One region of the Alcaligenes sp. SMD-FA genome, then DNA from elsewhere that is predicted to be linked to it. Evidence: riboswitches for the same ligand, from Rfam matches in the RefSeq annotation. Region 1 holds a riboswitch; the other holds the start of a gene.
The links. Region 1 has a riboswitch for FMN ahead of OKX01_RS16555 (6,7-dimethyl-8-ribityllumazine synthase). Riboswitches for the same ligand answer to the same signal wherever they lie in the genome.
Positions count from the first base shown of each region.

Region 1 (14,533 bases):
ACAAGGAGAGGACATGAAGCACCCGGTAAATGCGTTCAAGCAGGCTTTGCGGCAGGGCAAGTCCCAGATTGGTTTGTGGCATGGCTTGGCCAGCCCTTATGTAGCGGACCTCTGTGCTGGCCTGGGCTACGACTGGATTTTGCTGGATGGCGAGCATGTCCCCAATACGGTACAGACCTTGCTGGCGCAGTTGCAGGCGGTCTCGGCTCATCCCATCGCGCCGATTGTTCGCCCTAGTTGGAATGACCCCGTGCAGATCAAGCTGCTGCTGGATATGGGGGCTCAGAATCTGTTGATTCCCATGGTGCAAAACGCTGAACAGGCCAAAGCGGCTGTTGCTGCGACACGTTATCCTCCGCAGGGTATTCGAGGGGTAGGTGCAGCTCTGGCTCGTGCTGCTCGTTGGGGGGCGACCACGGATTATGTGGCGCGAGCTAACCAGGAAATGTGCGTGATTTGCCAGGTGGAAACGCGTGAGGCGCTGGATAACCTGGACGACATCCTGGCGGTGGAGGGTGTGGACGGTGTGTTTATCGGCCCGGCGGATTTGGCGGCCAGCATGGGGTATTTGACTGAACCAGGACATCCAGAAGTCTTGTCAGCGATCGAGGATGCGATTGTGCGTATCAGCAAGGCGGGTAAGGCCCCCGGAATCTTGCAGGCGAATGTCGAGGCAGCGCATCACTATCTGTCCTTGGGGGCCTTGTTTGTGGCCGTAGGCGTGGATGCGGTGTTGTTGCGACAGGCGGCAACGGCTTTGCTGGCTCAGTTCAAGGATGAGGTAGCGGTGCCTGTGGCCCAGCCGGGTGCGGCGTATTGAGTAGCAACTGGCATGCCAAGAACCAAATGCCAAACGTCTTTGGCTTGGGAACCGCTTGGCATGCCTGCCTTGTAGTTGATTGTGGCTGTCGCAGCGAGGTTTGTCGTTAAGCAGCGCTTTCCAGTAGAAAACTCAGTAAGGTTTCGGCGCTGGGTTGCAGGTCACTGCGGCGGCGCACACCGATCAGAATTTCTCGCTGGCTCCATGCTTCGTCCAGTTCAATCACGCGCGTATTAGGGATCTGATAAATGCTGGCGCTCTTGCGCGGCAAGATGCCGATACCCATGCCTGCATTAATCAACAAACACATGGCGTCGTAGCCCGACACTTCGGTGCGAATGCGTACGGAGCGGTTGGCCTCCATGGCGATTTTGGTGATCTGGTAATGCAACTGCGTGCCGGTCAGCAGCGTGATTTGCTCATGCTCCAGCGTTTGCTCGAAGCGGATTTTCTCATGCTGAGCCAAGGGGTGTTGGATAGGCACCAGCACCACCAGTTTGTCACTGCGAAACGGGTAGGCTTCGATGTCGGCTGCGTAGGGCAGGCGGGTAAAGACACCCAGGTCGGCTTTGCCTTCAGCAAGGGCTCGAATAATGTCCAGGCTGGTTTGTTCTTCCAGTTGCAGGGGGATAGCAGGGTGCAGGCGGCCAAACTCACCTAGCGGCTCGGCCAGAAACTGAGAGATAGCCGATGTGTTGGCCAGGATATGCACCAGGCCTTGTTGACCCTGTGAATAGGCTTGCAGACGTGTTTCGATCTCTTGCGCGCTATTGAGCAAGGCACGTGAACGGTACAGCAGTTCCAGGCCTGCTGCGGTCGGGCTGACGCCTTTGTTGGTGCGTAGCAGCAGTGTTGTATTCAGAGATTGTTCCAGATCCGCAATCCGGCGGCTGACTGCGGCAGCAGCAATATGCTCACGCTCTGCCGCTTGGCTGATCGTGCCTTCTTCCAGTATTCGGACAAACAGTTTGAGGGTCAGCAGGTCCAGTTTCATGCAGGCATCATATCGTTTTTTTTTGCTGGTCTGCACATGAAGTCACTGTGACAGCATAGAGAATCATCGCCCTAGGCTATATCTATATGGCTACTTCGCGTCTACATCTATGCCCATATGGATGTCGTGGCAAAGGGTGTTATCAGCCTGTATCGATAACGAACAGCCATTTGTGGTTTGGCATTTGTTTATGATTCGACATAACTGCATTTTTTACCGCACGCTTTGATGACGTCTAAGCATAAAAAAGCCCTGCCAACGCAAGGTTGGCAGGGCTGTGTACTGCTAAGTCGGTTTGATTAGGCTTGTGGCTTGGCACCCGACAGGATGTGGCCAGCGTTAGGAACGCGGGTTTCCAGACCCAGGGTCTTGAGCATTTGGTACACGGTGCAAACAGCAGCAGACAGAACGGGTTTGCCGATCTGGTCTTGAGCGCGCTGGATAGCAGGCAGGGAAGGCATCTGTACGCAAGCGGACAGAATGACTGCGTCCACGCCGTCGTGGTTCAGGCGCTTGACGTGCTCCAGCAGGTTTTCCGGGTTCAACAGACCCACTTCCAGGTTGTCCGACACTTCCAGGCTAATGGAGTCCTGAACTTCGATGCCTTCAGCTTCGATGTAGTCGGCTACGCGCTTGGTCAGCGGTTTCATGTAAGGGGTGATGATGGAGACTTTCTTGTAGCCGAATTCTTTCAGCGTATCGACCAGGGCACCGGCCGAGCTCAGCACAGGAATTTCCACGCCGTTTTCTTTAACGGTGTTTTGCAGACGGGCTTGCGAGACGCGGTGGTAGCCGTCGCCTTGGGCCATGATGGCAACCAGGCAAGCGTAGGCCATCACGCTCATGCGGGCGTCGCTCAGTTCAACCGCGCAGCGGTCGCTGGCGATATCCATGGCTTTCAGCTCTTCGGGGTTCACGTGCATCATGCGCATGCGCGAGGAGTGGAAGGTGAAGCGCTCTTCAGGAAACTCGGCGTAACGAGCCTGCAACATGGCAGGAATCTCGGTTTCCATAGTGGTGTTGGAGCTGGGAACGATCTGGCCGATGCGGTAGGTTTTCATAGGAATCTGTCTCTGAAGGTGGTTTTTAGATTGACGCCTTCATTCTAGGACCCGTTTTCTTCCTTGCAAATCAATCATCTGTCAACGTGCCATCGCCAACGGCGATGGCAGGATTGGCAGAGATCAGGACTGGCCGGATTGTCACTAGTGCCAGCCGGCCATACCCATTTTTTGGACGCTTTTTAAGCGACGGCATGATTGCATGTCTCATTACAAAAGAGGGCCGGTGTACGTTTTTTTTCTTAGTCTATACGTTTCAAGGCCGTTTTGTAGTGGCCACCGCGTTTGGCGTAGACACTGGCGTTTTGGCGCAGCTTGGTAATGTCTTCGTCGCTCAGGGTACGCACGGCTTTGGCGGGTGATCCGATGATCAGGCTGCGCTCGGGGAAGACTTTGCCTTCAGTGACCAGTGCCCCAGCACCGACCAGGCTATCGCGACCGATGACGGCGCCATTCAGCACCACGGCCTGAATACCGATCAACGAGCCTTCACCGATGGTACAGCCGTGCAGCATGGCCTGGTGGCCGATGGTAACGTGCTCGCCAATATCCAGAGGGTAGCCCGGGTCGGTGTGCAGTACGGCACCTTCTTGCACGTTCGAACCTACACCTACGGTAATGGTTTCGTTATCACCACGGATAACGGCGCCGGGCCAGACGCTAGTGTGTTCTTTCAATACAACCTTGCCAATCAGGGTGGCCTCTGCGGCAACAAAGCTGCTGTTGTCGATTTGTGGGCTGTGTTCGTCTAGTTGATAGATAGGCATAACAATGTACAAAAATCAGAAGTCGAAAAGGGAGGCGGAATATAGCCAGCCTGGATAGGATTCACTGCGCTGGGTATAGGTGAGATTTGGGGTAGAAGAGCAAAGATCATAATGCCGGGCGTATTGGAACGCTGGCAAGATAGCGCCTGCGGAAACGTCATTAATGATCTGGCCAAGGCAGAAAAAGGGCTGATGGTTCAAACGGGCTGCCAGATCTTGACCACGATAATAAATATAGCCCGGTACGTCACCCAGTATCTCTTTCGGGGCGGAGGGAGAGAACATATAGTCGCTGTTCATTTCCCCCGTTCGTATGAAAAAGTCATCTGAGAAAATATTTTCTTGATGGAAAAAATGGGTCAAGGCTGGCTTGTGGTCGCCAACAAGAAGGATGAGAGAGTCGGGGTGCCTGGCAAGGAGTTGGTCGGCAAAATCAGCCGCATCGCGCAGGCTTTGAGTCAGTTTTTCTTGATAATGTTGCTCGCCGTGGTCTCCATCGCGTGGGTAGTAGGCTCCGTGTGTATAAACAGTTGTGATGAATTGAAAGTTTGGCCTGTCACTGTTTTGCCGTTCTTGAGTTGCGGCTTTGAAAAGAATCTCATCGTTGGCCCAGATCGGGCCGTCGTAATTCATGTCCTCAAGGGCAAGGAACCGTCGAAACCCAAGCTTTGGATTAATAATGTGCCGGTTCCAGAAGACTGCGTTGTGATTGTGTAGTGAAACGCTGGCATAGCCTATGTTTTCAAGGCTACGGGGCCAGCTCCACGCCTGTGGGGAGAGTAGCTTCGTGTATTCCTGGTAAATAATTCCATTTAAGGCACCATTGGCAGGCAGCCCAGTCAGGAGTTCAAAAGCTGAGTTGACTGTTCCTCCTCCATATACGGGAGCAATGGCACGGAAGGCTTGAAAGCCAATTTTTTTTAAAGGGCTGAACGCCTCTTTGAAATGCTGTTCATCATGCCAGCATGCTTCACAGAGAATCACAATGATGTTTGAAGGCTGAGCTGATGTGTCAATGCTGGATGCTTTCAAAATATCAAACTGCTCCCGCTCTGTTGTGGAAGGCTTTGGGGGCATGCGGCGTTGGCTTGTTTGAACTAAATGGGTGAGCAGGCCATTTTTTCTGATATTCCTGGGCCAGTCCCAGACGACGTAGTGGATATCTTGGCGAGTCAGCTCAAACTGCGCTACGTGACTTAACGGCGTATCTATACGGTTTAAGTAGGGGTGGAGGGACAGCAGTGAGAACAGGACTGCTAGTAGAACCCCAGTCTTTTTTAAGCGTGTGGTTCGATCAAGGCGCATCAGCAGCACAATTGCAGCGACCACCAGCAAGGCATAGATGATGTGGGATTGGCTGATGTAATGAGGTACAACAGACAGGTTGTCAGTGCGAGTGATATCCGTCCAGCTAAGCGGTTCGGTAGTCAGGGCTTGCTTGGTATTGCTGATTTCTGTCAGTAACAAAGAGGCCCCTGCAGTCAGGACCCCAGCCACCGTACAGGGTAAAATCACCCGCAGCAGAAAGTAGAGCGCAAACAGTGGGGTCAAAGAAAGCACCAGCGCAAGCCATCGATATTGGCCCGCCTCATCCAGAAACAGGAAATCCAGATGGTTGTGCAAAAGGTAGTACTGGAAATATCCCAGCGCGATAACAACAGCTAGATCGATGAGTCTTGTTCTTGTCATGTCGCAAGCGAACAGCCCGGCTCTAGAGCCGGGCTGTTGTCAAATGAACTAAGGGACGTTCGAGCTTAGCTTGTTTCACCAAACAAGTCATATTCACTGGAATCCGTAATGCGCACGCGCACCATTTGGCCGGGTTCCAGTTTTTGTTCGCTGGTGATGAAGACGTTGCCGTCAATTTCGGGGGCGTCGGCGCTGGAGCGGCCAACGGCATCGCCGTCTTCGTCGATCTCATCAATCAGCACGTCCATTTCGCGTCCCACTTTGGCGGCCAGACGAGCGGTGGAGATGGCTTGTTGATGCTCCATGAAACGCTCCCAACGCTCTTGTTTGACTTCATCAGGGACGATGCCATCGAGCTTGTTGGCGGAAGCGCCTTCCACGGGGGAGTACTGGAAACAGCCGACGCGATCCAGTTGGGCTTCGGTCATCCAGTCCAGCAGGTATTGGAAGTCTTCCTCGGTCTCGCCGGGGAAACCCACGATGAAGGTGGAGCGGATGGTCAGATCCGGGCAGTCTTGACGCCATTGCTTGATGCGCGACAGGGTGCGGTCTTCAAAAGCAGGGCGCTTCATGGCGCGCAACACGGAAGGGCTGGCGTGCTGGAACGGAATATCCAGGTAAGGCAGCACTTTGCCTTCGGCCATCAGCGGAATGATATTGTCCACATGAGGGTACGGGTAGACGTAATGCAGGCGTACCCAGGCACCTAGTTCGGACAGGGCCGCGCTCAAGTCCAGCATGCTGCTCTTGACGGGGCGGCCATTCCAGAAGCCGGTACGCTGGCGGATGTCCACGCCGTAGGCGCTGGTGTCCTGCGAGATCACCAACAGTTCTTTGACGCCGGCCTTGACCAGGCGCTCGGCCTCGCCCAGGACATCACCGACAGGACGGCTGACGAGCTTGCCGCGCATGGACGGAATAATACAGAAGCTGCAGCTGTGGTTACAGCCTTCGGAAATCTTCAAGTAAGCGTAGTGACGCGGGGTCAGCTTAATGCCTTGCGGGGGCACCAGATCAATATAGGGATTGTGATCCAGCGAGGGCGGCGCGGCTTCACGCACGGCGCGTAGTACCTGCTCGTATTGCTGGGGGCCGCTGACGGACAGCACGGAAGGGTGCACATCACGAATCAGGCCTTCGTCCACACCCATGCAGCCGGTGACAATGACGCGGCCATTCTCAGCCAGTGCCTCGCCGATCGCTTCCAGCGATTCGGCCTTGGCGCTGTCGATAAAGCCACAGGTATTGACCACCACCACATCCGCATTGTCGTAGCTGGGGGTGATCTGATAGCCGTCGGTACGCAGCTGGGTAAGAATTCGTTCGGAATCGACCAGGGCCTTGGGACAACCCAGGCTCACGAATCCGACTTTGGGGGCGCTCATAGAGGGTCCTTCTGGAGCTTGAGGGCTCGAAATTGGGAAATAGGCTTGATTTTACCGTCCCATGCCCGGATGCGTGCGGATCTTGTGCGTTTGAGCCCGGTTTATGCGGTAAATAGTGCTACAGTCGCAGTCATATTTTTCTTTTCTAGCGGTTGTTCTGTGTCCGACACCCCTCTTTCCCCCTCTTTGCCCCTGTCCGAAGTCATGCTGCTGAGCGCGCGCAATATTGAAGGCGTGCTGGCAGGTAAGTCCCTGACTGAAAGTCTGGCGGCCACGCCAGCTTCTGCCCGTGGAGCCGTGCAATCGATCAGCTTTCATGTTTTGCGCCGTCTGGGTCATGCCCGTCAGATTCGTATCACGCTGGTGCCTCGGCAACCCAGCAATACCTGGCTGGACGCCTTGTTAATGGTGTCGCTGGCCTTGCTGGATACGGCCATGCGTGTTCAAGAGGATGCCACGGCCTTTGAAGAGCGCCCGGATGTGCCGGTCTATGCCGTGCATACGGTGGTGGATCAGGCCGTGCGGGCGGCGGACAGTCAGGCCGCACTGCGTTTGTCCAAGGGTTTGGTGAACGGGGTGCTGCGTCGCTTTACGCGTGAGCGCAAGATGATCTTGTCTCAGGTAGAGAGCCGACCCGAAGCACGCTGGAATCATCCTGGCTGGTGGGTCAAGGAATTGCGTCGCGCTTACCCGCGTGACTGGGAAGCGTTGCTACAAGCTGCGAATCGCCCTGGTCCTTTGACCTTACGCGTGAATCAGCGTCGTTGCTCGGTGGAGCGTTTGCAGGCGGTGCTGACCGAAGCAGGTATTGCGTCCAGCAGCCCAGGTGCGGGAGCCGTTACCTTGGACAAGGCCATGCCGGTTCAAGCGATTCCTGGTTTTGATCTGGGCTGGTGGTCGGTGCAGGATTGGTCGGCTCAGCAAGCGGGTTTGCTCTTGCCGGTCAAAGATGGCATGCGCGTGCTGGATGCGTGCGCGGCCCCAGGTGGCAAGACCGCTCATTTGCTGGAACAGGCGGACGTGTCCTTGCTGGCTCTGGACTCCGATGGCGAGCGTCTGGAGCGTGTCGGCCACAACCTGCGTCGTCTAGGCCTGGAAAGCGATAAGGTTCAGCTCAAACGGGGTGATGCTGCCCGTCCTGCGCAGTGGTGGGATGGTCAGCCCTTTGATGCCATTTTGGCGGATGTGCCTTGTACCGCTTCAGGTATTGTGCGTCGTCACCCCGATATTCGCTGGTTGCGCCGCGAGTCGGATATTGCCGATACCGCGCGTTTGCAAAGCTCTATACTGGATGCCTTGTGGTCCACATTGCGGCCCGGCGGGCATTTTCTGTATTCGACCTGCTCGATTTTCCCGGCAGAAGGGGAGCAGCAGGTGGAGGCGTTTTTGGCCCGTCACCCTGAGGCGCAGCTTTTGGATTCTCCCGGCCAGATTTTGCCCGGTGTTGCGGGACGATCGCTGGCAGATGGCGACGGTTTTTTCTACGCCTTGTTTACGCGCCCGGTTTGACTTGTCACAATTAGGGCTCTGACTTTGTCCTTTTTGCGGTTAATCACGATGTGGCGCGTTTTTCTGTCTTTTCTGCTGATTTTCAACTGCGCACTAAGCTCGGCCAATACCATGGTGCCGGTCGCTACGTCGGGAGAGCGGGTCGTCAAGGTCGAGCCTCATATCCGGGACGAAAAACTGTATATCGATGCTGATATCGAGTTTGAGCTCAGCCAGGAATTGCGCACTGCTGCCGAGAAAGGGGTGCCGCTGTATTTCACGGCTGAAGTGGAGCTGGCCCAACCCCGCTGGTATTGGTTTGATAAAAACGTTGTTAAAGAACAACAGACTTGGCGGGTTGTGTACAACGCCCTGACCCGTCAGTGGCGCGTGGGCACTGGTGACCTGTCTTTACCCGAATCCTCCATGAATGACGCATTAGCCATGCTGCGGCATATCCGCGGCTGGGCCGTGGCGTATGTGGCGGATCTGGACCGCGACCAGGAATATCAAGGTCGTGTGCGTCTGCGCCTGGATACCTCTTTGCTGGCTCGTCCGTTTCAAGTGGATGCCATCAATAGTTCTGCCTGGACACTGGCTACCCCATGGAAAACCTTTTCCTTTTCCGTCTCCGTCGACGAGCCCCAACCTTGATCCGCTGGATCTTGCGCACCGCTCTGTTTGGAGCGGGTGTCAGTGCGTTGGCGCTGTTTTCACTTCTTGTCTGGTCTACCGGCAATGCTTCGCGCTACGCGCAGCAGTATGACTTGCTGCTGGTGCTCAATGGCGTATTGGCCGCCACCCTGATTTCCTGGGTGCTGTTACTGACGATTCGTCTGTTCAGGCAAATACGTCGACGTCAGTTTGGTGCCCGCATGACGGCGCGTTTTGCCTTTTACTTCACCTTGATCGGCATTATTCCGGGTGCCTTGATTTATCTGCTCTCGGTGCAGTTCATGTCGCGCTCGATCGAGTCCTGGTTCAACGTGCGGGTGGATACGGCGCTGGAGTCGGGTTTGAGCCTGGGCCGTGCCGCCTTGGATTCACAGCTCAATGAGCTGGAAGGCCGTGCCAATGAAATGGTGTCGGCGCTGAACAAGGCAGATAGCGCGCAGTACAGCAGCCTGCTGATTTCCTTGCGCGAGAACAGTGGTGTCACTGAGGCGATGGTGTTCTCCGGCAATGGCCGTTTGATTGCCTTTTCGTCGGCTCGTTATGACACCTTGCTGCCGGATATGCCGCCGTCCAGCGTCATGAATCAGTTGCGTATTTCGGGTCGTTACTCTGCAGCCGAGGTGGATGATGATGCTCCAGTGCGTGACAATGGTCTGGATGAGGGTGGAGTGCCGGCAGAATCGACCGGTTTGCGTTTGCGTACGGTTTTGCCGCTAGCCGATCCCAACCGTTTTGCAGCAACCTTGAGCGGTACGGCTGACTCGCGCTGGCTGCAGGTGATTCAGCCTGTACCGGACAAGATTGCACGCAATGCCAATCAGGTACAGCAAGGGTTTCGGGACTATCAGGAGCTGGCCTTGTCTCGTCAGGGCTTGCGCAAGCTCTACGGTATTACGCTGACGCTGGCCTTGATTCTGGCGGTGTTTACGGCTGTGGCAGCGGCCTTGGCTTTGTCGCGTCGCCTTACCCGTCCACTGTTGACGTTGGCCGCCGGGACGCAAGCGGTGGGGGTAGGGGACTACCGGGCGTTGCCAGAGCCACCTGCCAAGGATGAGGTTGGCCAACTGACCCGCTCTTTCAATGCCATGACCCGGCAATTGGCTGAGGCGCGCCGCATGGTCGAGAAAAATCGTCTGCAGCTGGAGCGCTCCAATATGTACCTGGAGTCGGTGCTCAGCAACCTGTCCAGTGGTGTGCTGGCTTTTGATGAGATGTTCCGCGTCACCATGTTCAACCAGGGGGCGCAGCGCATTTTGCAGGTGGACTTGCGCTCTATTAAAGGTCGTCCGCTGGAAACGCTGGAAGGGGCGCTGACTTTTGCTTCCGTGATTCGTGAGGCTTTTTCCACGCATCAGGCGATGGGTTCAGACCATCCTTACTGGCAGCAGCAGTTTGAATTGGAAATGAAAGAAGGTAATGAAGCGCGTGATACTATCGTCACCGTTTTGGCTCGTGGTACTTTGTTGCGTGTAGATGGTCAGCCAACCGGATATCTGGTGGTGTTTGACGATATTACCGACGTGATTTCCGCCAGCCGTCTGGTGGCCTGGAGCGAGGTGGCTCGACGTCTGGCACACGAGATCAAGAACCCCTTAACACCGATTCAGTTGTCTGCCGAACGTCTGGCCATGAAACTGGAGTCGCAGTTGGACGAAGTCCATGCTGCCATGTTGCTGCGCTATACCAATACCATCGTCAACCAGGTCAGTTCGCTGAAAAAGATGGTGGAAGATTTCCGTGAGTATGCCCGTAAACCCGCTACCCAGATGCAAGCGCTGAATCTGAACGAGCTGATTACCGAAGTGCTGACCTTATATGGTTGGGACCCGGAGGAAGGCATGGTCCGGGACGATGGTTATAGTGTGGCGATTGATGTGGAGCTGGATCCTGATTTGCCGATGGTGCAAGGAGATCCCACGCAGCTGCGTCAGGTTATTCATAATCTGCTGGCCAATGCGCGTGAAGCGGCAGCCCAGGATCAATCACTTGACCAGGCGCATGTATTTGTTAAAACCATGATTGCGGGCGTAGAAGGTTCCGATTCTTCTGGTGCGGTCAGTTTTGTGGTGTCAGATAACGGGCCTGGTTTTGATCCTCAGATGCTGGTGCGCGTTTTTGAGCCATACGTAACCACCAAGCCCACCGGCACGGGTCTGGGACTTGCTATAGTTAAGAAAATCATCGAGGAGCACGGCGGCAGAATCGATGTTTCCAATCGTCGTGAGGGGGGGGCTCGCATTTCCATCCTCTTTACCCGGCTTGCTGGCCAGCATATTCGTCTGGACTCTGGGCGGCGAGCAAACGATAATGCGTAAAAATCACGTAGGTGACGTTTTATGGCCAGAATTCTGGTAGTTGATGACGAAATCGGCATTCGGGAACTTTTGTCGGAAATTCTTTACGACGAAGGGCACACCGTGCAATTGGCAGAAAATGCCGCCCAGGCTCGCGAGGCACGCTTGCGGGGCCGTCCCGATCTGGTCTTGCTGGATATCTGGATGCCAGACACTGACGGTGTCAGCCTGCTCAAGGAGTGGGCATCTCAAGGCTTGCTGGATATGCCTGTGGTCATGATGAGCGGCCACGCCACGGTGGATACCGCAGTGGAAGCAACCCGCATTGGTGCAGTGGACTTCCTGGAAAAACCCATCACCATGCAGCGCTTGCTCAAGACCGTAGCTTCGGGTCTGGAGCGTACTGTGGCTCCCAAAGCGCTGGCTGCCGCGGCCCGCCCGGTGGTTCAAGGTGGTGATCGTCGCCCAGAGGCCACGACAATGGTTCCTGGCATGGCGCCTGCCATGGCCGTGCCTGAAGTAGAACAGGACGAGTCCCAGCTAGGCAGCATCTCCTTGGATTTGCCATTGCGCGAAGCGCGTGACGAATTCGAGCGCATTTATTTTGAATATCATCTGCGCCGCGAGAATCACAGCATGACGCGGGTATCGGAGCGTACCGGGCTGGAGCGTACCCACTTATACCGCAAGCTTAAACAGTTGGGGATAGACTCGTCGCGCAAGCGTAACCAGTCTTGATACAGTAGTTACCAAATGCATGGCCAGCAAGCTTCTGGCCAGCCTTGGCGCTGCGGGTAAAGCAGCCCAAGGGGTTAGGGATTGAGGCGGCCTCTTCAGGCCGCCTTGCCGTTTAGACAGCGGCGACGGATGCCGCAGGCAGCACCTGCAACTTGCTCACGGTATCCAGGCACGTACGGGCTGCTTCCTGGCCCTTGATCACAAAGTGACGATGGAAGTAATCGTGGTGCTCTTTGCCATCATGGAAATGGTGCGGAGTCAGCACGACTGAAAACACAGGCACGTTGGTGCTGAGCTGGACTTGCATCAAGCCTTGGATCACAGCGGTAGCCACAAAGTCGTGACGATAGATACCGCCATCAACCACCAGACCCGCTGCCACAACAGCAGCATACTGACCTGATTGGGCCAGGCGTTGTGCATGCAGCGGGATTTCAAAGGCGCCGCCCACTTCAAAGAAGTCGACCAAGCTGCTGTCGTGGCCCATGGCTTTGACTTCGTCGATAAAACCCAGGCGGGCCTGATCCACAATGTCCTTGTGCCAGCAAGCTTGAATAAAGGCGATACGGGGAGCCAGAAGATTGGCTGGGGTAATGCTGTTCATGTTGGTTTCCTGTTTTATGACAACAAAAACAGGGCATGCAGGAAGCAGGATAGCTCAACCCCATCGCAGGATGAGTCCTGTACAGGTCGTTGAGGATATCCCGTTCTCTCTTTATCCGGACTATACCGTCGGCCCCGGAATCACACCGGGTCTGCTGTCCCTGACCACAGGTCAGGCGCTCGCGGGCTAGGCTAGTGCCATTACCGCCGGTGGGGACTTGCACCCCGCCCTGAGAACATAGTTAGCCAGCTTGGCCAACCGCAAAAGTGTACCCCTAAACCTTTTCTTTGTCAGAGAAGGTCTGAAATAGATGGGGTGCTACTGGAATATGCCTGGTAGCGGAATTTATTCCTGGGGTTTGGGGCGGCGGCTGATTGTGGAGATTGGCACGCTGACCTCGCCCAAGGTGCTGCGACGGCTGCGGGCGCGCCAGGCGTGTCCGTAGGCAATTTCCAGGCTTAGATGCAAGGTGCCATCCATATGGCGCTGTTTTTCCAGCGCATTGAGCAGGCGTTGACGCCAGGGCAGCGTGCTCAGGCTGGCCTTACGTTGAGGGTGTGGATTGCCGCCCAACAGACGCAAATCATCCAGCAGTTTTTCAGCGCTGCGATAGGTCAGGGTCACGACTTCTTGATCCATCACAGGGTCAGCAAAGCCGTTTTCCAGAAGCAGGTCGCCAAAGTCGTGCATGTCCACGAATTCCAGCGTTTTGGTGTCTAAATCGGCTTGTTCCATGGCGCTGCGCAGCTCGGCAAAAGAGCCGGGGCCCAGGCAGGAGAACATGACCAGCGTTTCGGGTTTTAGCAGACGGTTCCATTCGGCCAGAACCCGATGCGGTTCCGGGTGCCAGTGCAACGCCATATTTGACCAGACCAGCTCCTGGCTTTCTGCGGGCAGGCCACTATGGGCCATATCGGCCTGAACCCAGTTAGCTGCCGGTGTGGGCTGATTACGCAGTTTTTGCCACAGGCTGGGTTTGGATTGGTAACGCTCCCGGGCGACCTCTAGTAGCTTGGCGCTGCGATCCAGACCGGTATAGCTCATGTCCGGGTAGCGAGAGCGCAGGGGCTCCAGTGCGTGGCTGGCGCCACAGCCAGCATCCAGAATATGAGTGGGTTGCAAGCGTACCAGGGCCAGCCGTGACAACATCCGTTGCGCGACTTCACCATAAAGAAACTGAGCGTGATCCAGAGGAGCGCGGCGATTGAATTGCTGCTCTACGTGGGCGGAGTTGATTGGTAAAGATGGTAACTGGGACATAGTTGCGCGGACGTTGCTGGCCTGGCTCAGCGGGATGTGCTGTGATCGGATCAGCCTGACTCTCAAAGGTAATGATCTATTATGGCGCATCCCCTGTTTCGGCGCGAGTCGCCCCATCGCCTTGTAGGGATTCCATTGCTGGCACGACCGTGTGTGTTGTGTGGATTACGTTCACAAAGCGGCGCGCTGTGCCGTTTTTGCCGACATGCGCTGGCAACACCTGCCCAGGATTTACGCTGTCCGCGTTGCGCCTTGGCGTTGCCACCCTTGGCCTTGTTGGCCTGTCCGGATTGCGGAGCAGGGCAATTGTCCCTGCAAGCGACGGTTGCCGGATTTGACTATGAACATCCTGGCGATATGTTGATACATGCGTTTAAAATTTCCCGTCGGCTGGAAATGGCGGCGGTACTGGCTGAGCTGATGGTGCAGCAATGGCACCGTTACGGTCCTGGGCTGGGGCCGGATTGTCGGGTAATTCCAGTGCCCTCGCAACGTCGTGCTTTGCGCCGTCGTGGTTTCAATCCTGCCGCTGTGTTGGCCAAGCGTGTGGCGCATGCTTTGGGCTTGTCAGCCCGTTTGCATATTGTCGTGGCGCAGCCACGGCTTGAACAAGCCCAGAAGTTTTTGGGACGACAGGCTCGCAGGCAGGCCATGCGAGGCGCTTTTAGGGTGCTGGAGCCGCTGCAAGGGGGGGACGTGCTGCTGGTGGATGATGTGCTCACCACCGGAGCGACCTTGGATGCGCTGGCGCGAGCTTG
Region 1 covers NZ_CP110108.1:3,584,255-3,598,787, reverse strand. The annotation lists gene hpaI (4-hydroxy-2-oxoheptanedioate aldolase) at 14-820, shown strand; gene OKX01_RS16600 (LysR substrate-binding domain-containing protein) at 927-1,814, opposite strand; gene OKX01_RS16595 (aspartate/glutamate racemase family protein) at 2,114-2,875, opposite strand; gene OKX01_RS16590 (gamma carbonic anhydrase family protein) at 3,118-3,642, opposite strand; gene OKX01_RS16585 (sulfatase-like hydrolase/transferase) at 3,658-5,331, opposite strand; gene rimO (30S ribosomal protein S12 methylthiotransferase RimO) at 5,397-6,716, opposite strand; gene rsmB (16S rRNA (cytosine(967)-C(5))-methyltransferase RsmB) at 6,921-8,225, shown strand; gene OKX01_RS16570 (DUF4390 domain-containing protein) at 8,274-8,858, shown strand; gene OKX01_RS16565 (sensor histidine kinase) at 8,858-11,194, shown strand; gene OKX01_RS16560 (response regulator) at 11,216-11,911, shown strand; gene OKX01_RS16555 (6,7-dimethyl-8-ribityllumazine synthase) at 12,024-12,515, opposite strand; FMN riboswitch at 12,614-12,756, opposite strand; gene OKX01_RS16550 (methyltransferase domain-containing protein) at 12,861-13,775, opposite strand; gene OKX01_RS16545 (ComF family protein) at 13,857-14,533, shown strand, end outside.

Region 2 (14,533 bases), 1.6 Mb from region 1:
GGTCGATGGGCCCTTGACCTTGCCGCGCTCACCACAAGGACAGCCTGTTCTGTTTCAGGCCGGTGCCTCTGAGCAGGGCCGGGATTTGGCCGCGCGCAAAGCTGAAGCGATTTATGCCGTGGCGTATGACTTGCCCTCGGCCCAATCCTATTACCGCGACATCAAACGACGCGTGCGGGAAACGGGGCGGGGCGTGGATGTGCCCGTGATGCCAGGCCTGGTGACCTATGTGGGCTCTACCATGGAAGAGGCGCGTCGCAAACAGCAGGAACTGGATGAGCTCTTGCCCGCCGAGACGTCCTTGCGCCAGTTGGGTATGTTCGTCGGTCAGGATTGCATGGGCTGGGAACTGGATGCGCCGGTACCGCCACTGCCTCCTTTGGAGAGCTTCAAGGGCCCCAAAGGGCGTTATGCCACCATGCTGCGCATTGTTGAAATAGAAAAACCAACGGTTCGTCAATTGCTGGGTCGTATTGCTGCCGGTGGTGGTCATTGCACCATGGTCGGAACGCCAGAATCCATTGCTGATCAGATTGAGCAATGGTGGCGCAATGAAGGCGCGGATGGTTTTAACCTGATGCCGCCTTCCTTGCCCAATGGTATTCGAGACTTTGTTGAGCAGGTGATACCTGTTCTGCAAAAACGCGGCCTGTTCCGCCATGATTATGAGCACAGCACTTTGCGTGGACACCTGGGGCTGGAGCGTCCTGCAGCCTGACCTTGGGATGAGAAAAAAGCGGGCATTTCCATCGCTGGATTTGTCCGCTTTTTCCCTAGGGGGAAGGGGCTACGAAGCTCCTGAAGTTTGCTATCCTTAATGCTTTAATTGTCGCCTGCTTAACGAGCAGCGAGCTGTATAGGGATCGCACTATGAAAACCGCCGTTGTCACCGGGGCCTCCTCAGGGTTTGGGGCCGCTCTTGCTCGTAAATTGGTGTCTGAAGGGCACACCGTGCTGGGTCTGGCGCGCCGTCAGGACAAGCTGGATGCCCTGGCCGCCGAGCTGGGCGAGCGGTTTGTACCGGTCAGCGTGGATTTGACCGATCGTGCGCGTGCTGAGGCAGTGTTGGCGGATCTGACGGCTCGTTATCCCCATATCGACGTGCTGATCAATAACGCCGGTTTGGCGCTAGGCGTGGACAAGGCGCAAGACGCCAAGATGGATCAGTGGGATACCATGGTGGCTACCAATATCAGCGCGTTGCTGCATATTACGCACGCTTTGCTGCCAGGTATGGTCAAGCAGAACAAGGGCCATATCATCAATCTGGGCTCGACGGCGGGCGAATACGCTTACGCCGGCGGCAATGTGTACGGCGCTACCAAGGCATTTGTGCATCATCTGGGCCTGAATCTGCGTGCCGACCTGTCGGGTACGGCAGTGCGTGTCTCTACTGTGGCTCCTGGCCTGTGTTCCGGCACGGACTTCTCCGCCGTGCGTTTGGGCGATAAAGACAAAGCCGCTGCGCTTTACCAGAACGTGGATGCGCTGACGCCTGAGGATATCGCCAACACCATTACCTGGATCATGAATGCGCCTGCCCATATGAACGTCAACTACATCGAGTTGATGCCTGTGGCGCAAAGTTTTGCCGGCTTAAGTGTGCATCGCCAGGCTTGAGCTTGGCGACTGGGCTTGGGTCTGGCTTGATTAGACTTGGGCTCCGGTCTTACACTGCACACGTCTTCAGGGCGGGGTGAAATTCCCCACCGGCGGTAAGGGATTCGTTCCCCAGCCCGCGAGCGATCTCCCCCTGGGAAAGATCAGCAGATCAGGTGCAAAGCCTGGGCCGACGGTCAGAGTCCGGATGAAAGAAGATGAAGCCTCGCTGCCTTGTGATCAAGGGTGATCAAGGCAGCGAGGTGTTTTATTGCTGCCCGGAGGACGCATTGTTTAATCAAGGATGCGTTCAAATGAAAAATCTGAAAATCTCCCCTGCATTAGCCACTGGTCTTTTGCATGAATGTTGCGAAGGAGTGTGCTGATGTATACCGGAATTGTTAAAGCGGTTCGTCCTCTTACCGCGGTCAAGGCCGAGCTGGGCCGTACCGAGTTTGAAATCGATTTCACCGATGAGCTGCTGGTGGATCTGCAACTGGGTGCCAGTGTCAGCGTGGAAGGCACCTGCCTGAGCGTAACCAGTATCAGCGGCCCTAAAGTCACTTTTGATGCGATTCCTGTCACGCTGGAGCGCACGAATCTGGGCACGCTTAAAACAGGTGATCTGGTCAATATCGAGCGATCGGCCAAGCTGAACGAGGAAATAGGCGGCCATGTGATGGCTGGCCATATCGCAACGACCGCAGAGGTGCTTGAATTGAGCATTACCGAGGCGGGTAACCGTCTGCGTTTCCGTGTACCAGAAGAGTGGGCGAAGTACGTGTTCCCACGCGGTTTTCTGGGCGTTAATGGCTGCAGCTTGACCGTGGCGGATGTGGAGGATGGCATTGTGACCATCAACCTGATCCCCGAAACCTTGCGCCAGACAACGTTCTCCCGCTACAAGGTGGGCGATCGCCTTAATATCGAGGTGGACCAACAGACGGTGGTATTAGTCGATGTGCTGGAGCGTACGGTGGCCGGTACCTTGTCGCGTGTGATGCCTGGTTTGAAAAACTGAACAAGGCTCGAGACCATATCAGTAAAAAGAAGGGCTGCTGGCCGATTAAGGCTGACAGCCCTTTTTTACTGCCTTGCGCTCCTTGTATGGAGCGGTCGTGCCTAGGGTATTGAGCACAAAATCAGCGCGCTTTTGGACTGTTGTCTTGGGAAGAATGCTCACTTGGTAGCCCAACAAAGGGTAGATACGCGTCAAGCGTTCGTACTCATGCAAAGCCGCGTTGATATCATGCCGGCGTTCCGGGTCCTGCTTATAAATCTGTGGCCAGGGCGGCGTTAAAAACACCCGAGGATGGTAGGGGTAAGCGCGACTGACCGCCTCCAGCAAGGGATGGCCTCTTAATTCTTGTAACGCGGCTGCCGCATCAATCAGGCCACGATCAAAAAACACCCACGAACCATCTTGAGCTGCGGTCACGTAGTCTGTTTGGGCAATCTTGAGCGCCTCTTGCAGAAAGGCCTCCAGATCCAGCCAGGGTAGAGCAGAGCCTTGGATGGCCAACTGTTCCTGAACAATACGTCGCCCAGGCTCTTGAATCACGGTATGCCCACGTTTTTGGAGCTCGGCTAACAAAGTGGACTTACCACCGCCGGAGCAACCTGAAATAAGGACGAAAGAATGCATAAAGAAATGCAGATCAATAAAAGAAAATAAGAACCTGGAAAAGCTGGGGCGAACCCCGAAACTACGAAGAAGGGAAGAAGGGAAGAAGGGAAGAAGGGAAGAAGGGAAGAAGGGAAGAAGGCTTAGTTTAAGGCAGGGATGGGAAATGATGAACCCCGATCCCCTTGTGGGTGTACACAAACATCTAACCCGCCTATCTTCAAGGCATCCAACAAAGAAGATAAAATGCAATTAACGGAAAAGAATTCCAAACATTGAAAAAAAGTATCCAACAAAAAGAGGGGCGATTTTGGGAGAAAACCGCATGGTAATACAGCCGGATAAAACCCACAGCCGCACAGTCTGATGACTTCTGTTCGGGTTTCCGTCTTTTTTGGTCTTGCCGTGTTCGGAAATCCGAACAGAAGGGAGCGTATTGTCAGTGTCTCTACAATCAGTGCACAAAAAATGACTTGTTTTTCAATAGGCTAGTGCAATCCGCTGTTGTTGGCACAGTTGTTGCTTTTAACTCCGGTACAACAACCCCAATTTTTGGGGCCCTACATAAAAACGGAGAGATGACATGACTGATTGCACCGCAACGGCTCACACGCGCCTGGAAAAAGACTTGCTAGGAACTCGGCCCGTACCTGACTCGGTGTATTTTGGCGTTCACACCCTGCGAGCCGTTGAAAACTTCGATATTACGGCGACACCTATTTCAAACTATCCCGATTTGATTCGTGCCCTGGCACAGATCAAAGCATCCGCCGCGCAGGCCAACCACGCGCTGGGAGCATTGGATGCCGTCAAGAAAGAAGCGATTGTGCAGGCATGCCGAGAAATTGAGTCCGGCCAGCATCACGACCATTTTGTGGTGGATGTGATCCAAGGTGGTGCGGGAACCTCTACCAATATGAATGCGAACGAGGTGATCGCTAACCGTGCGCTGGAGATTTTGGGTCATGAGCGAGGGCAATACGCTTTTCTTCACCCCAATGAGGATGTCAATCTGGGGCAGTCGACCAATGATGTATACCCCACCGCCTTGAAGCTAGCTGCCTATCAGGGCGCTGCCCGTTTATTGACCGCCTTGGAGTACTTGCAGCAAGCGTTCGAGAGCAAAGCTCACGCTTTCAAAGAGCTATTGAAAATGGGGCGAACACAACTGCAAGAAGCGGTCCCTATGACCCTGGGGCAAGAGTTTGCAGTTTACGCCGGCATGATTGCCAAAGATCGCCATTGCCTGACCGAGGCCATGCAAGAGCTGTGTGAAATCAATCTGGGTGCGACCGCGATTGGCACGGGTATCAATACCCATCCTCGCTATGCCAAACTGGTCACGCGTCAATTGTCCTCAAACACGGGGATCAGCCTGCGCAGCGCCCCCAATCTGATCTTGGCCACCCAGGACTGCAGCGCTTTTGTGCAATTGTCCAGCGCGTTGAAACGGATTGCCGTCACACTGTCCAAGACCTGCAACGACCTGCGTCTACTATCGAGCGGCCCACGCGCTGGCATTGGCGAGATCAATTTGCCACCACGCCAAGCGGGCTCCTCCATCATGCCGGGTAAAGTCAATCCCGTCATTCCGGAAGCGGTCAGCCAGATTGCCTTTGAAGTCTTTGGCAATGATGTGACTGTCTCCTTTGCGGCCGAAGCAGGACAGCTTCAGCTCAACGCGTTTGAACCCATTATTGCGCACAGCCTCTACAAGAGCCTGCGTCACCTGCAACGCGGATGCATGATTCTGGCCGACTACTGCGTGGAAGCGATCACCGCCAATCCTCAGCGCCTGGCAGACAGTGTCAGCCAATCTATCGGATTGGTTACGGCGCTTAATCCGTTCATTGGCTACGCCGCAGCCACCGACATTGCCAAGCAGGCGCATGAAATCGGCAAAGGGGTGGCCGAGCTGATTCTGGAGCAGGGCTTGTTAAGTGCGAACGAGCTGGCTCAGGCCTTGCGGCCTGAACTGCTGATCGCGCCACGCACCTTGAACGAATTTGAGCAAACTCTTTAATTAAAAAAAACTGACAGGCCCGCGCACGGACCGACAAGGGAGATAAACATATGAAGCTGAATAAGCAAACCACATGGATTCTGATTGCCATGGCATTGGGTGTGGTGGTGGGGTATATCTGCCACAAAATGGCCGATACCCCTGAACAGGCTCATGCTATTGCCAGCTACTTTGGCATGGTGACGGATATGTTTTTGCGCTTGATCAAAATGATCATTGCGCCGCTGATTTTCGCCACGCTGGTTGCCGGTATGGCCAGCATGGATGATGCAGCGACTGTTGGCCGTATCGGTGGCCGTGCCGTGGGCTGGTTCCTGTTGGCGTCGCTGGTATCGCTGACGGTAGGGCTGATTTTTGCCAATATTTTTCAGCCTGGCGCTAATGTCGGCATTCCCTTGCCGGCTGAATCCGCGCACTTGGGAGTGGATACCTCGGCACTGAACCTGAAAACGTTTTTGACTCACGTTGTGCCACGTAACTTTTTTGAGTCCATGTCCAAGAACGAGATTTTGCAAATCCTGGTGTTCTCGGTATTTTTTGGACTGGCCTTGGGGAAAGTGCGTGGCAATCCCCAGGCAAACACCCTCGCACAAACTATCGAGGGCGCTGTGCCGGTGATGCTGACGGTAACCAACTGCGTCATGTACTTTGCGCCACTGGGGGTGTTTGCAGCCGTGGCCAATATCATCACGACGGAAGGGCTGGGTATTTTGGCGGTCTATGGCAAGTTTCTGGGCAGTTTTTATGCCACCTTGGTGGTGTTGTGGTTGATTTTGCTTGCTGCCGGATTTCTGGTGCTCAAGGGTCGGGTATTCACGCTGTTCAAAGAAATCCGTCAACCCATGTTGCTGGGTTTTTCCACCGCCTCCAGTGAAGCGGCCTATCCGCGTCTGATGGAAAAGCTGGAAGTGTTTGGTGTACGCAAGCGCGTTATCGGCTTTGTCCTGCCGCTGGGCTACTCCTTTAACCTGGATGGCTCCATGATCTACACCGCTTTTGCCGCTTTGTTTATCTCACAGGCGTATGACGTGCCGCTGACCTTGCAACAGCAGATTATTATGCTGCTGGTGTTGATGATCTCCAGCAAAGGTATCGCCGGTGTGCCACGCTCCGCGCTAGTCGTGGTGGCCGCGGTTTTACCGATGTTTGGTCTGCCTGAGGCTGGTGTACTATTGATCATGGGCATTGATCACTTTCTGGACATGGGCCGCACCGCGACAAATGTATTGGGTAACGGCATTGCCACAGCCGTTGTCGCTAAATGGGAAGGTGCCATCGATGCGCCCGACGAGGCGGACAGCAGGGCGGCAGGCTCATCGCAGCCCCGGCCCGAGGAGGCAGCCCCGGCAAGCTCAGCGCCTGTCATTGCCTGACACCCCTCCTGTCTGGGTAGCGGCTGTTTACTACAATCCCGTGTCAGTGGCCGCTACGTTTTTATGCATTTGCTCCGATTTTTTCGTCTTCAGAAAGTCTTGCTGTTGCTGACATTGATTGTGTCACTGGCTGCCATAGCGGGCATGGTGGCTTACCGTGTTGGCGAAGCGCTTGGACTGGCCAGTTTGCAGGACTCAGCGCGACAGCGTCTGAATTTGTATGCGTTGACATTGCGTCACGAAGTCGAGAAGTACGAGTATTTACCCAAGATGCTGGAGCTGGATCAAGCGGTGGTGGGGCTGCTGGAGCGTGGCACCCAGTCCTCGCTTGAGGTCAGCCGTCATCTGGAGCGCTTGAACGAGCGCGCCAAGACCCGCGTGATTTACATCCTTGGACGCCAGGGGCACGTTCTGGCGACCAGCAACTGGCAACAGGCCGACAGTTATCTGGGGGAAGACCTCTCTTATCGCCATTATTTTTCCGAGGCACGCCAAGGGCGGCCCGGTTTCTTCTTTGGCGTTGGAACCACTCGGGGCGAGGCAGGCTATTACATCTCCGCACCCATCTCGCTGGCAGGGCATGTCATGGGGGTGGCCGTCATCAAGGTGGACCTGGATCGTTTACAGGATTCCTGGACCCATGCACAAGCGCCGGTGATCGTTTCCGATCACTATGGTGTGGCGATCTTGTCCTCCGTACCCGCCTGGAAATTTACGGCAAATCAGCCCCTGACTGAAGATGTGCAGCAGTACCTGCGCGAGACTCGCCAGTACAACGGTTTACCGATTGCGCCACTGGATCTGCTGACCCAAAAAGTGCTGAGCCGAGATGCGCAATTAGTGTCTTGGTCTGGGACCGGGACAGAGTCGGAGACAGAGGATCAGGTTCGCGGACTTTTTCTGGCTCAGACACTTCCGTTTGGTGCTAACGGCTGGATTTTGACGCTGTTTTTGCCCACCGATCTGGTCTATTCCATGGCTCGCCTGTACGCAGGCCTGGCCGCCTTGGGGATCATGTCCTTTTTTGTGATGTTGATCAGTTGGTATTTGCGCCGGCAGCAACAGCGTGATCGGGCTCTTGCACGCTTGCAACTGGAGCGGGCCCATGCTCAGCTTGAACGCAAAGTGGAGGAGCGTACCCGCACGTTGGAAGAGACTCAGGCCGGCTTGATTCACGCAGGCAAACTGGCCGTCATTGGACAATTGTCTACTGGCCTGGCCCACGAGCTCAATCAACCCTTGACTGCGCTGCGTACCTTATCAGGGAACACCATCCGCTTCATGGAGCGCGGCGACCTGGATACGGTGCGCGCCAATTTGAAGCGCATCAATGATTTGGTGGACAGCATGGGCGCACTGACCTCACAACTCAAGCAATTTGCTCGCAAATCGCCCGGTCATTCGGGGCTGGCAGATTTGAACGCCATCATCGATCATGCCTTGCTGATCCTGGAACCCTCTATTCACCAACACCGCGCAACGATACATGTGCAATTGGCTGACGATGCGGGCAGGGTGCTGTGCAATCCCAACCGCCTTGAACAAGTCATTGTTAATTTACTGAGCAATGCGATTGATGCCGCGTCTACGCAAAACGCTCATCCCGTCGTTCAGATCAGCAGCCAGCGGCAAGGCCAGCAGGTGGCGATCCGGGTTCATGATAATGGCCCGGGATTAAGCGAGGAGGTGCGTTTGCATTTATTCGAGCCGTTTTTCACCACCAAAGACAGTGGTACCGGACTGGGCCTGGGTTTGGCCATTTCGATGAGTATCATCCAACATTGTGGGGGTCGCTTGACGGCAGATAACTTGCCAAGCGGTGGCGCCGTATTCACGATTGTGCTTCCCTTTCCTGGAGCAGAAAAATGTACGACGCACTGACGGTTCTTATCGTTGAAGACGATGCCAATGTACGTCTGGGTTGTAGCCAAACCTTGCAGCTTGAAGGCATTCGGGTGGAGCAGGCCGAGAGCGCAGAACAGGCCTTGCGCCTGCTGCACAATGGCTGGCCAGGCATTGTCGTGTCCGATGTACGTTTGCCGGGCGCCGATGGCATGAGCTTGTTGCAGCAATTGCAACATGTAGACAGCGATTTGCCTGTGGTGCTGATTACCGGCCATGGCGATGTATCAATGGCCGTTCAGGCCATGAAAATGGGGGCCTATGATTTCATCGAAAAGCCCTTTTCGCCCGAACATTTTGTACAAGTCGTATCGCGCGCCTTGGATAGGCGCCAAATGAGCTTTGAAATCAAAACCTTGCAGTGTCGATTGCAAGACAAGCAATCCATTGAAGCCCGTGTGCTGGGCAACTCTTCGGTCATGTCCAAGGTGCGTGAACTGATCTGCAATCTGGGCAATAGTGCTGCCGATGTACTCATTTTTGGCGAAACCGGCACCGGAAAAGAGCTGGTGGCGCGCTGTCTTCACGAGGTGGGACACACCAGTGAGGGCAATTTTGTGGCCGTCAACTGCGGCGCACTGTCCGACAGTCTGTTTGACAGTCAAATGTTTGGTCATGAAGCAGGCGCTTTTACGGGCGCCGGCAAGCGGGTAATCGGCAAAATCGAACATGCACATCAGGGTACGCTGTTTCTGGATGAAATAGAGAGCATGCCGATGGCCATGCAGGTCAAACTATTGCGCGTCTTACAGGAACGAACGCTGGAGCGACTGGGTTCGAATCAATCCATCGCCATCAATTGCCGGGTGATTGCGGCCACGAAAGTCGATTTGCTGGCGCAGGCTGATCAAGGCCAGTTCCGTCACGACTTGTATTACCGCCTGAATATGGCCACCTTGCCCTTGCCCCCCTTGCGTGAACGGCGCGAGGATATTGGCCTGTTGTTTGAACATTTTGCTTTGTTGGCGGCGGCCCGACATGGCCGCCCGGCTCTGGAGCCGGACTCCGAGCGCCTGCAGGCCATGCTGGCCTGGCATTGGCCAGGCAATGTGCGCGAGCTGCGCAATTTTGCGGACCGTTGCGTGCTGGGAGTCAACAGCGCCTTGCCCGGTCAGCAAGCTGCGCCAGGAATGGTGCCGACCTCCCTGGTTCAAACGGTGGAAGCGGTCGAGCGTGCCTTGATCGTCGAGGCACTGAGACGACATCAACATAATTTGACCCGTGCCGGACAGGAGTTGGGCATCGCCAAAAGCACGCTGCACGATAAGATCCGTAAGTATGGTTTGTCAGCGTCCTAATGTCTTTCTCTTCGAGTTCCTGTTTGTGCCGATGGGGCCTGTCATTGTCAGGATAAGCAGCTCTTTGTCTGATTGATCTATGATCAGAGCTTTCGTCCTACTTTTTTATGGCGTTCTATCATGGAGCTGCGTCAGCTGCGGTATTTCTTGCGTGTAGTGGAGTTGGGCAGCATGGGTAAGGCCGCCCAGGACCTGGGTATTGTCACTTCGGCGCTCAGCCAGCAAATCAGCCGCCTGGAAGGGGAGTTATCGGTACGCCTGTTACAGCGCACATCGACAGGTGTGGTCCCTACCGCCGCCGGCTTGGCTTTTCGTCAAGAAGCTCAATTGGCGTTGAGACACACCGATAATGCCGTCCTGGCGGCGCAGGCCGCTCGGCTGTCTGGGCAGGTCACGGTAGGTCTGGCTCCGACCACCGGTTCGGTCCTGGCGGTCCCTTTTCTCAGTGCCATGAAGCAGCGCTATCCCGATGTGCGGGTGCATCTGATCGAAAGCTTATCGGGCAATCTGTCTCAAATGCTCAATCGACGCCAGATTGACTTAGGGGTGGTGTTCCATACGGCAGGGCATCACTCCTGGAGTGCGCAAGCTATTTTGGATGAACGCCTGTTTCTTATCATCCACCCCAATCAACGTCACTTGTTGCCTGAGGGGCACTCATTGACGCTGGGTGATATTGCCCATCTGCCACTTGTCATGCCCAGTGCCTCCCACGGCTTGCGTGCTTTGCTGAATGCCGAATTTTTCCGCGAAGGCACTGAGGCCAGTGTGGTGGTGGAGATTGACGGCCTGGCTTTGTTAATGGATGTGGTGTGCTCTGGCCACGCCGCAACGGTTCAACCTGGCGCGGCAGTAGTCCGTAATCACAATCAACGTTTGGTGAGCTTGCCTTTAGCGCATGAAACCCTCAAACGCCGCAACCTGATCGCCAGCTTATCCGACGAAGAATTAGCACCAGCGGGGCTGGCGGCCCGGATCGTGCTGGCCGATGTCATGCGCTCACTGGTGCAGCAATCACGCTGGCCAGGAGCCACGCTACTGTGAAACAGATACGTTTCCTCATAAAGCGGTAGCCCTTCACTCCGTTTGTTGCCCACCCGTTTTAGCCGTGCCCACGCCCATTTACGCTGGAGCGTGTTGTCGCGTTGCTTACTAGACGAGGTCGTCCTGTGCGCTTGGCCTTCACTTTTAGTGAACACCTATAGCCTTGGTCATACTGGCGTCGACAAGACCACATCCCTAAAGTAGACCCCGTTCCATATCGTGGCGAAACGCTTAAGCCACGAATAGCACACAGGAAACGGACAACAATGGTTGATGTACTTGTTATTGGAGGCGGCAACGCCGCATTGTGCGCAGCCCTCTCAGCCCGAGAGGCAGGGACACGTGTTCTTTTGCTGGAAGCTTCTCCCCGTGAGTGGCGAGGAGGCAATTCGCAACACACCCGTAATTTGCGTTGTATGCATGATGCGCCGCAAGATGTCCTGGTCGATGCTTATCCAGAGGAGGAATTCTGGCAAGACTTGCTCAAAGTGACAGCCGGAAAAACGAATGAGCATCTGGCCCGCTTAGTCATTCGCACGACGAGCACCTGTCGCAACTGGATGCGCAAGCACGGTGTCAACTTTCAGCCTCCGCTCTCAGGCGCCTTGCATGTGGCGCGCACCAATGCTTTTTTCATGGGTGGCGGTAAAGCCCTGATAAATGCCTATTACCGCAGTGCTCAAGCCCTGGGGGTGGACATTCGCTATAACGCACCTGTTGATCGGCTGGAAATAAAGGACGGTCAATTTGTAGCAGCGTGGTGCGGCGAACAACGTATCCAGGCACGAGTCTGCGTATTAGCGGCGGGCGGCTTTGAATCCAACCGTCAATGGTTACGGGAGGCCTGGGGACAAAACGAGCTTGGAGAGTGGCCTTCGGATAACTTCCTGATTCGTGGCACACGTTTTAATCAAGGCGTGTTATTGCGCCATATGATCGACGATCACAAAGCAGACCATATCGGCGACCCAACCCAGGCGCATATGGTGGCAATTGACGCACGAGCCCCGTTGTATGACGGGGGTATCTGCACCCGCATTGACTGCGTATCCCTAGGGGTCGTGGTTAACCGTCAAGCCAAGCGATTCTATGACGAAGGTGAAGATTTCTGGCCTAAACGTTACGCGATTTGGGGACGTTTGGTCGCCCAACAAGCGGGCCAAATTGCGTATTCGATCATAGACAGTAAGGCGATTGGTCGATTCATGCCCCCGGTTTTTCCTGGCCAAAAGGCTGAAACATTGCCCGAGCTGGCCCGCAAACTGGGTCTGGACGAGGTGGCGTTCCAGAAAACCCTGAATGATTACAACAAAGCCTGCCAGGTCGGGAAGTTTGATCACACATCGCTGGACGACTGTCACACCCAAGGTATTGCGCCTGCCAAAACGCACTGGGCCTTGCCGATTGATACCCCCCCGTTTTATGGCTATGCCTTGCGCCCAGGCGTGACATTTACCTACCTGAGCCTGCTCACCGACGAAACAGCTGCCGTACGTTTTGACAACAAACCTAGCCGCAATCTGTTTGTTGCCGGCGAGATGATGGCGGGCAATGTGTTGGGGCAAGGCTATACAGCAGGAGTGGGAATGTCGATTGGTACAACCTTTGGCTGCATTGCAGGCACACAGGCTGCACAGGCGGCCAGACAATGAAAACGCTGTTGCGCCCTGATCCCGAGACTCCCATGAAATCACTTCAAGCATTAATAAATGATGCATGCAACACCGAGTTGCACGCACACTCGCCCAGTCCCACGGTGCACCACACAAGGAATGAACAGGAGGTCGATCGCATCATGACGATCTGTAATGCCTGTCGTTACTGTGAGGGCTTTTGCGCGGTCTTTCCCGCGATGACACGCCGTTTGATGTTCGAGCCAGCGGACGTGCATTACCTGGCAAATTTATGCCATAACTGCGGGGCGTGCCTGCATGCTTGCCAATACGCACCGCCTCACGAATTTGCGGTCAATGTTCCGCAAGCGATGGCCAAGGTTCGTGCCCAAACCTATACCCAGTATGCCTGGCCAAAGAGGCTGGGCAAGCTCTACGAGCGCAACGGCTTGGTGATGTCGATTGCGTTGACCTTGGGGTTGGCCTTGTTCCTGATTTTGGCGTTGGCGCTCAACGGTACGCTCTGGGACGCAGCATTGGCTGGAGATTTTTACAATCTATTCCCGCATAACCTGTTGGTAGGCATGTTTGCGCCCGTGTTCCTGTTTGCGGTCTTTGCGTTAGGCAAAGGGGTGCATGGTTTTTGGGTAGAAATCACTCCGGTCACCAGTGGCGCACCTGTCAGCAGGACGGCTGCCGCCGAGGCGACCCATTCGGTGCTCAAGCTCAAGTACCTGGATGGGGGGCATGGGAAGGGATGCCATAACGAGGATGACGCCTACACCTTGTCGCGCCGCCGATTTCATCACCTGACCTTTTATGGCTTCATGCTGTGCTTTGCTGCAACCAGCCTGGGCACGATCTACCACTATCTATTCGATATGGTGGCTCCGTACGATTTCCCCAGTCTGCCCAAACTGCTGGGATCGGTGGGAGGGGTGAGCCTATGTATCGGCACGGCCGGCTTGGGCTATCTGAACGTGCGTCGCGACCCGGCACAGGGCGATCAGCAACAAAAGCCGATGGATCTGGGTTTTATTGCCTTGCTGTTTTTGATTAGCGCCAGCGGACTGGCCCTATGGCTGGCCCGTAGCACACCCGCGATGGGTTTGTTGTTGTGCTTGCATCTCGGAGCAGTGATGGCGCTTTTTGCCACCTTGCCTTATGGCAAGTTTGCACACGGTATTTTCCGCAGCGCATCGCTATTGCGCCATGCCATAGAGAAGCGGCAGCCAAACCCCATTCGTGCCGGTGGCGACTGACCCTGTCGGGTTTGAAGCCTCCCTTTTTTCATCGCAACCATACTTATAACGACCCAAGAGGAGCATCATGCGTTTTCGTCCCTTTTCCTGTTTTGCCAGTGCCGCCTTATCAATCGGTTTGCTTGCCTCATCGGTGCAAGCACAGACATTTCCACCCCAAAAGTCGATTTCTTTAGTTGTCGGCTTCGCAGCCGGTGGCGCAGCCGATGCCGCCGCCCGCATGATTGCCAAAAAACTTGGGGACAACATCGGTCAGACTGTTGTTGTACAGAACAAAGCAGGCGCTGGCGGTATTTTGGCGCATCAGCAAGTGGCTAATGCTGATAATGATGGCTCGGTGTTGCTCTTGGGCTCCGTGGGGCCAATGACTATTTCTCCACACCTGATGAAAGTGCCTTACGACCCGTTCAAAGACCTGGCTCCTTTGTCGGGAGGTGTACATTTTCCCAACGTACTGGTTGTGCATAAAGGTATAGGTGCAAAAACCTTGAGCGAGTTTATTGAGCTTGCCAAGAGTGAGCCTGGTCTTATCGACTTTGCTTCTTCCGGATCAGGTTCTGCCTCACACTTGGCCGGAGAACTCCTTAACCAGCGCGCTGGAGTTGAAATGGTGCACGTCCCTTATCGTGGCGGCGGTCAAGCTTTGCAAGATCTTATCGGGGAACGGGTGGCTTCATACTTTGCGGCTCCACCGACAGCAGCCCCGCACATTAAGGTCGGTACCTTGATTCCATTAGCGACAACCGGTTTGGAGCGCTCTGCTGATATGCCAACGATTCCAACGGTGGCAGAGGC
Region 2 covers NZ_CP110108.1:1,937,309-1,951,841, forward strand. The annotation lists gene OKX01_RS08980 (LLM class flavin-dependent oxidoreductase) at 1-718, shown strand, start outside; gene OKX01_RS08985 (SDR family NAD(P)-dependent oxidoreductase) at 871-1,620, shown strand; FMN riboswitch at 1,679-1,823, shown strand; gene OKX01_RS08990 (riboflavin synthase subunit alpha) at 1,985-2,620, shown strand; gene OKX01_RS08995 (AAA family ATPase) at 2,666-3,244, opposite strand; gene OKX01_RS09000 (aspartate ammonia-lyase) at 3,807-5,246, shown strand; gene OKX01_RS09005 (dicarboxylate/amino acid:cation symporter) at 5,297-6,619, shown strand; gene OKX01_RS09010 (ATP-binding protein) at 6,719-8,500, shown strand; gene OKX01_RS09015 (sigma-54-dependent transcriptional regulator) at 8,485-9,819, shown strand; gene OKX01_RS09020 (LysR family transcriptional regulator) at 9,940-10,863, shown strand; gene tcuA (FAD-dependent tricarballylate dehydrogenase TcuA) at 11,130-12,515, shown strand; gene tcuB (tricarballylate utilization 4Fe-4S protein TcuB) at 12,548-13,738, shown strand; gene OKX01_RS09035 (Bug family tripartite tricarboxylate transporter substrate binding protein) at 13,806-14,533, shown strand, end outside.
Region 2: another riboswitch for FMN. It lies ahead of OKX01_RS08990 (riboflavin synthase subunit alpha); the one in region 1 lies ahead of OKX01_RS16555 (6,7-dimethyl-8-ribityllumazine synthase).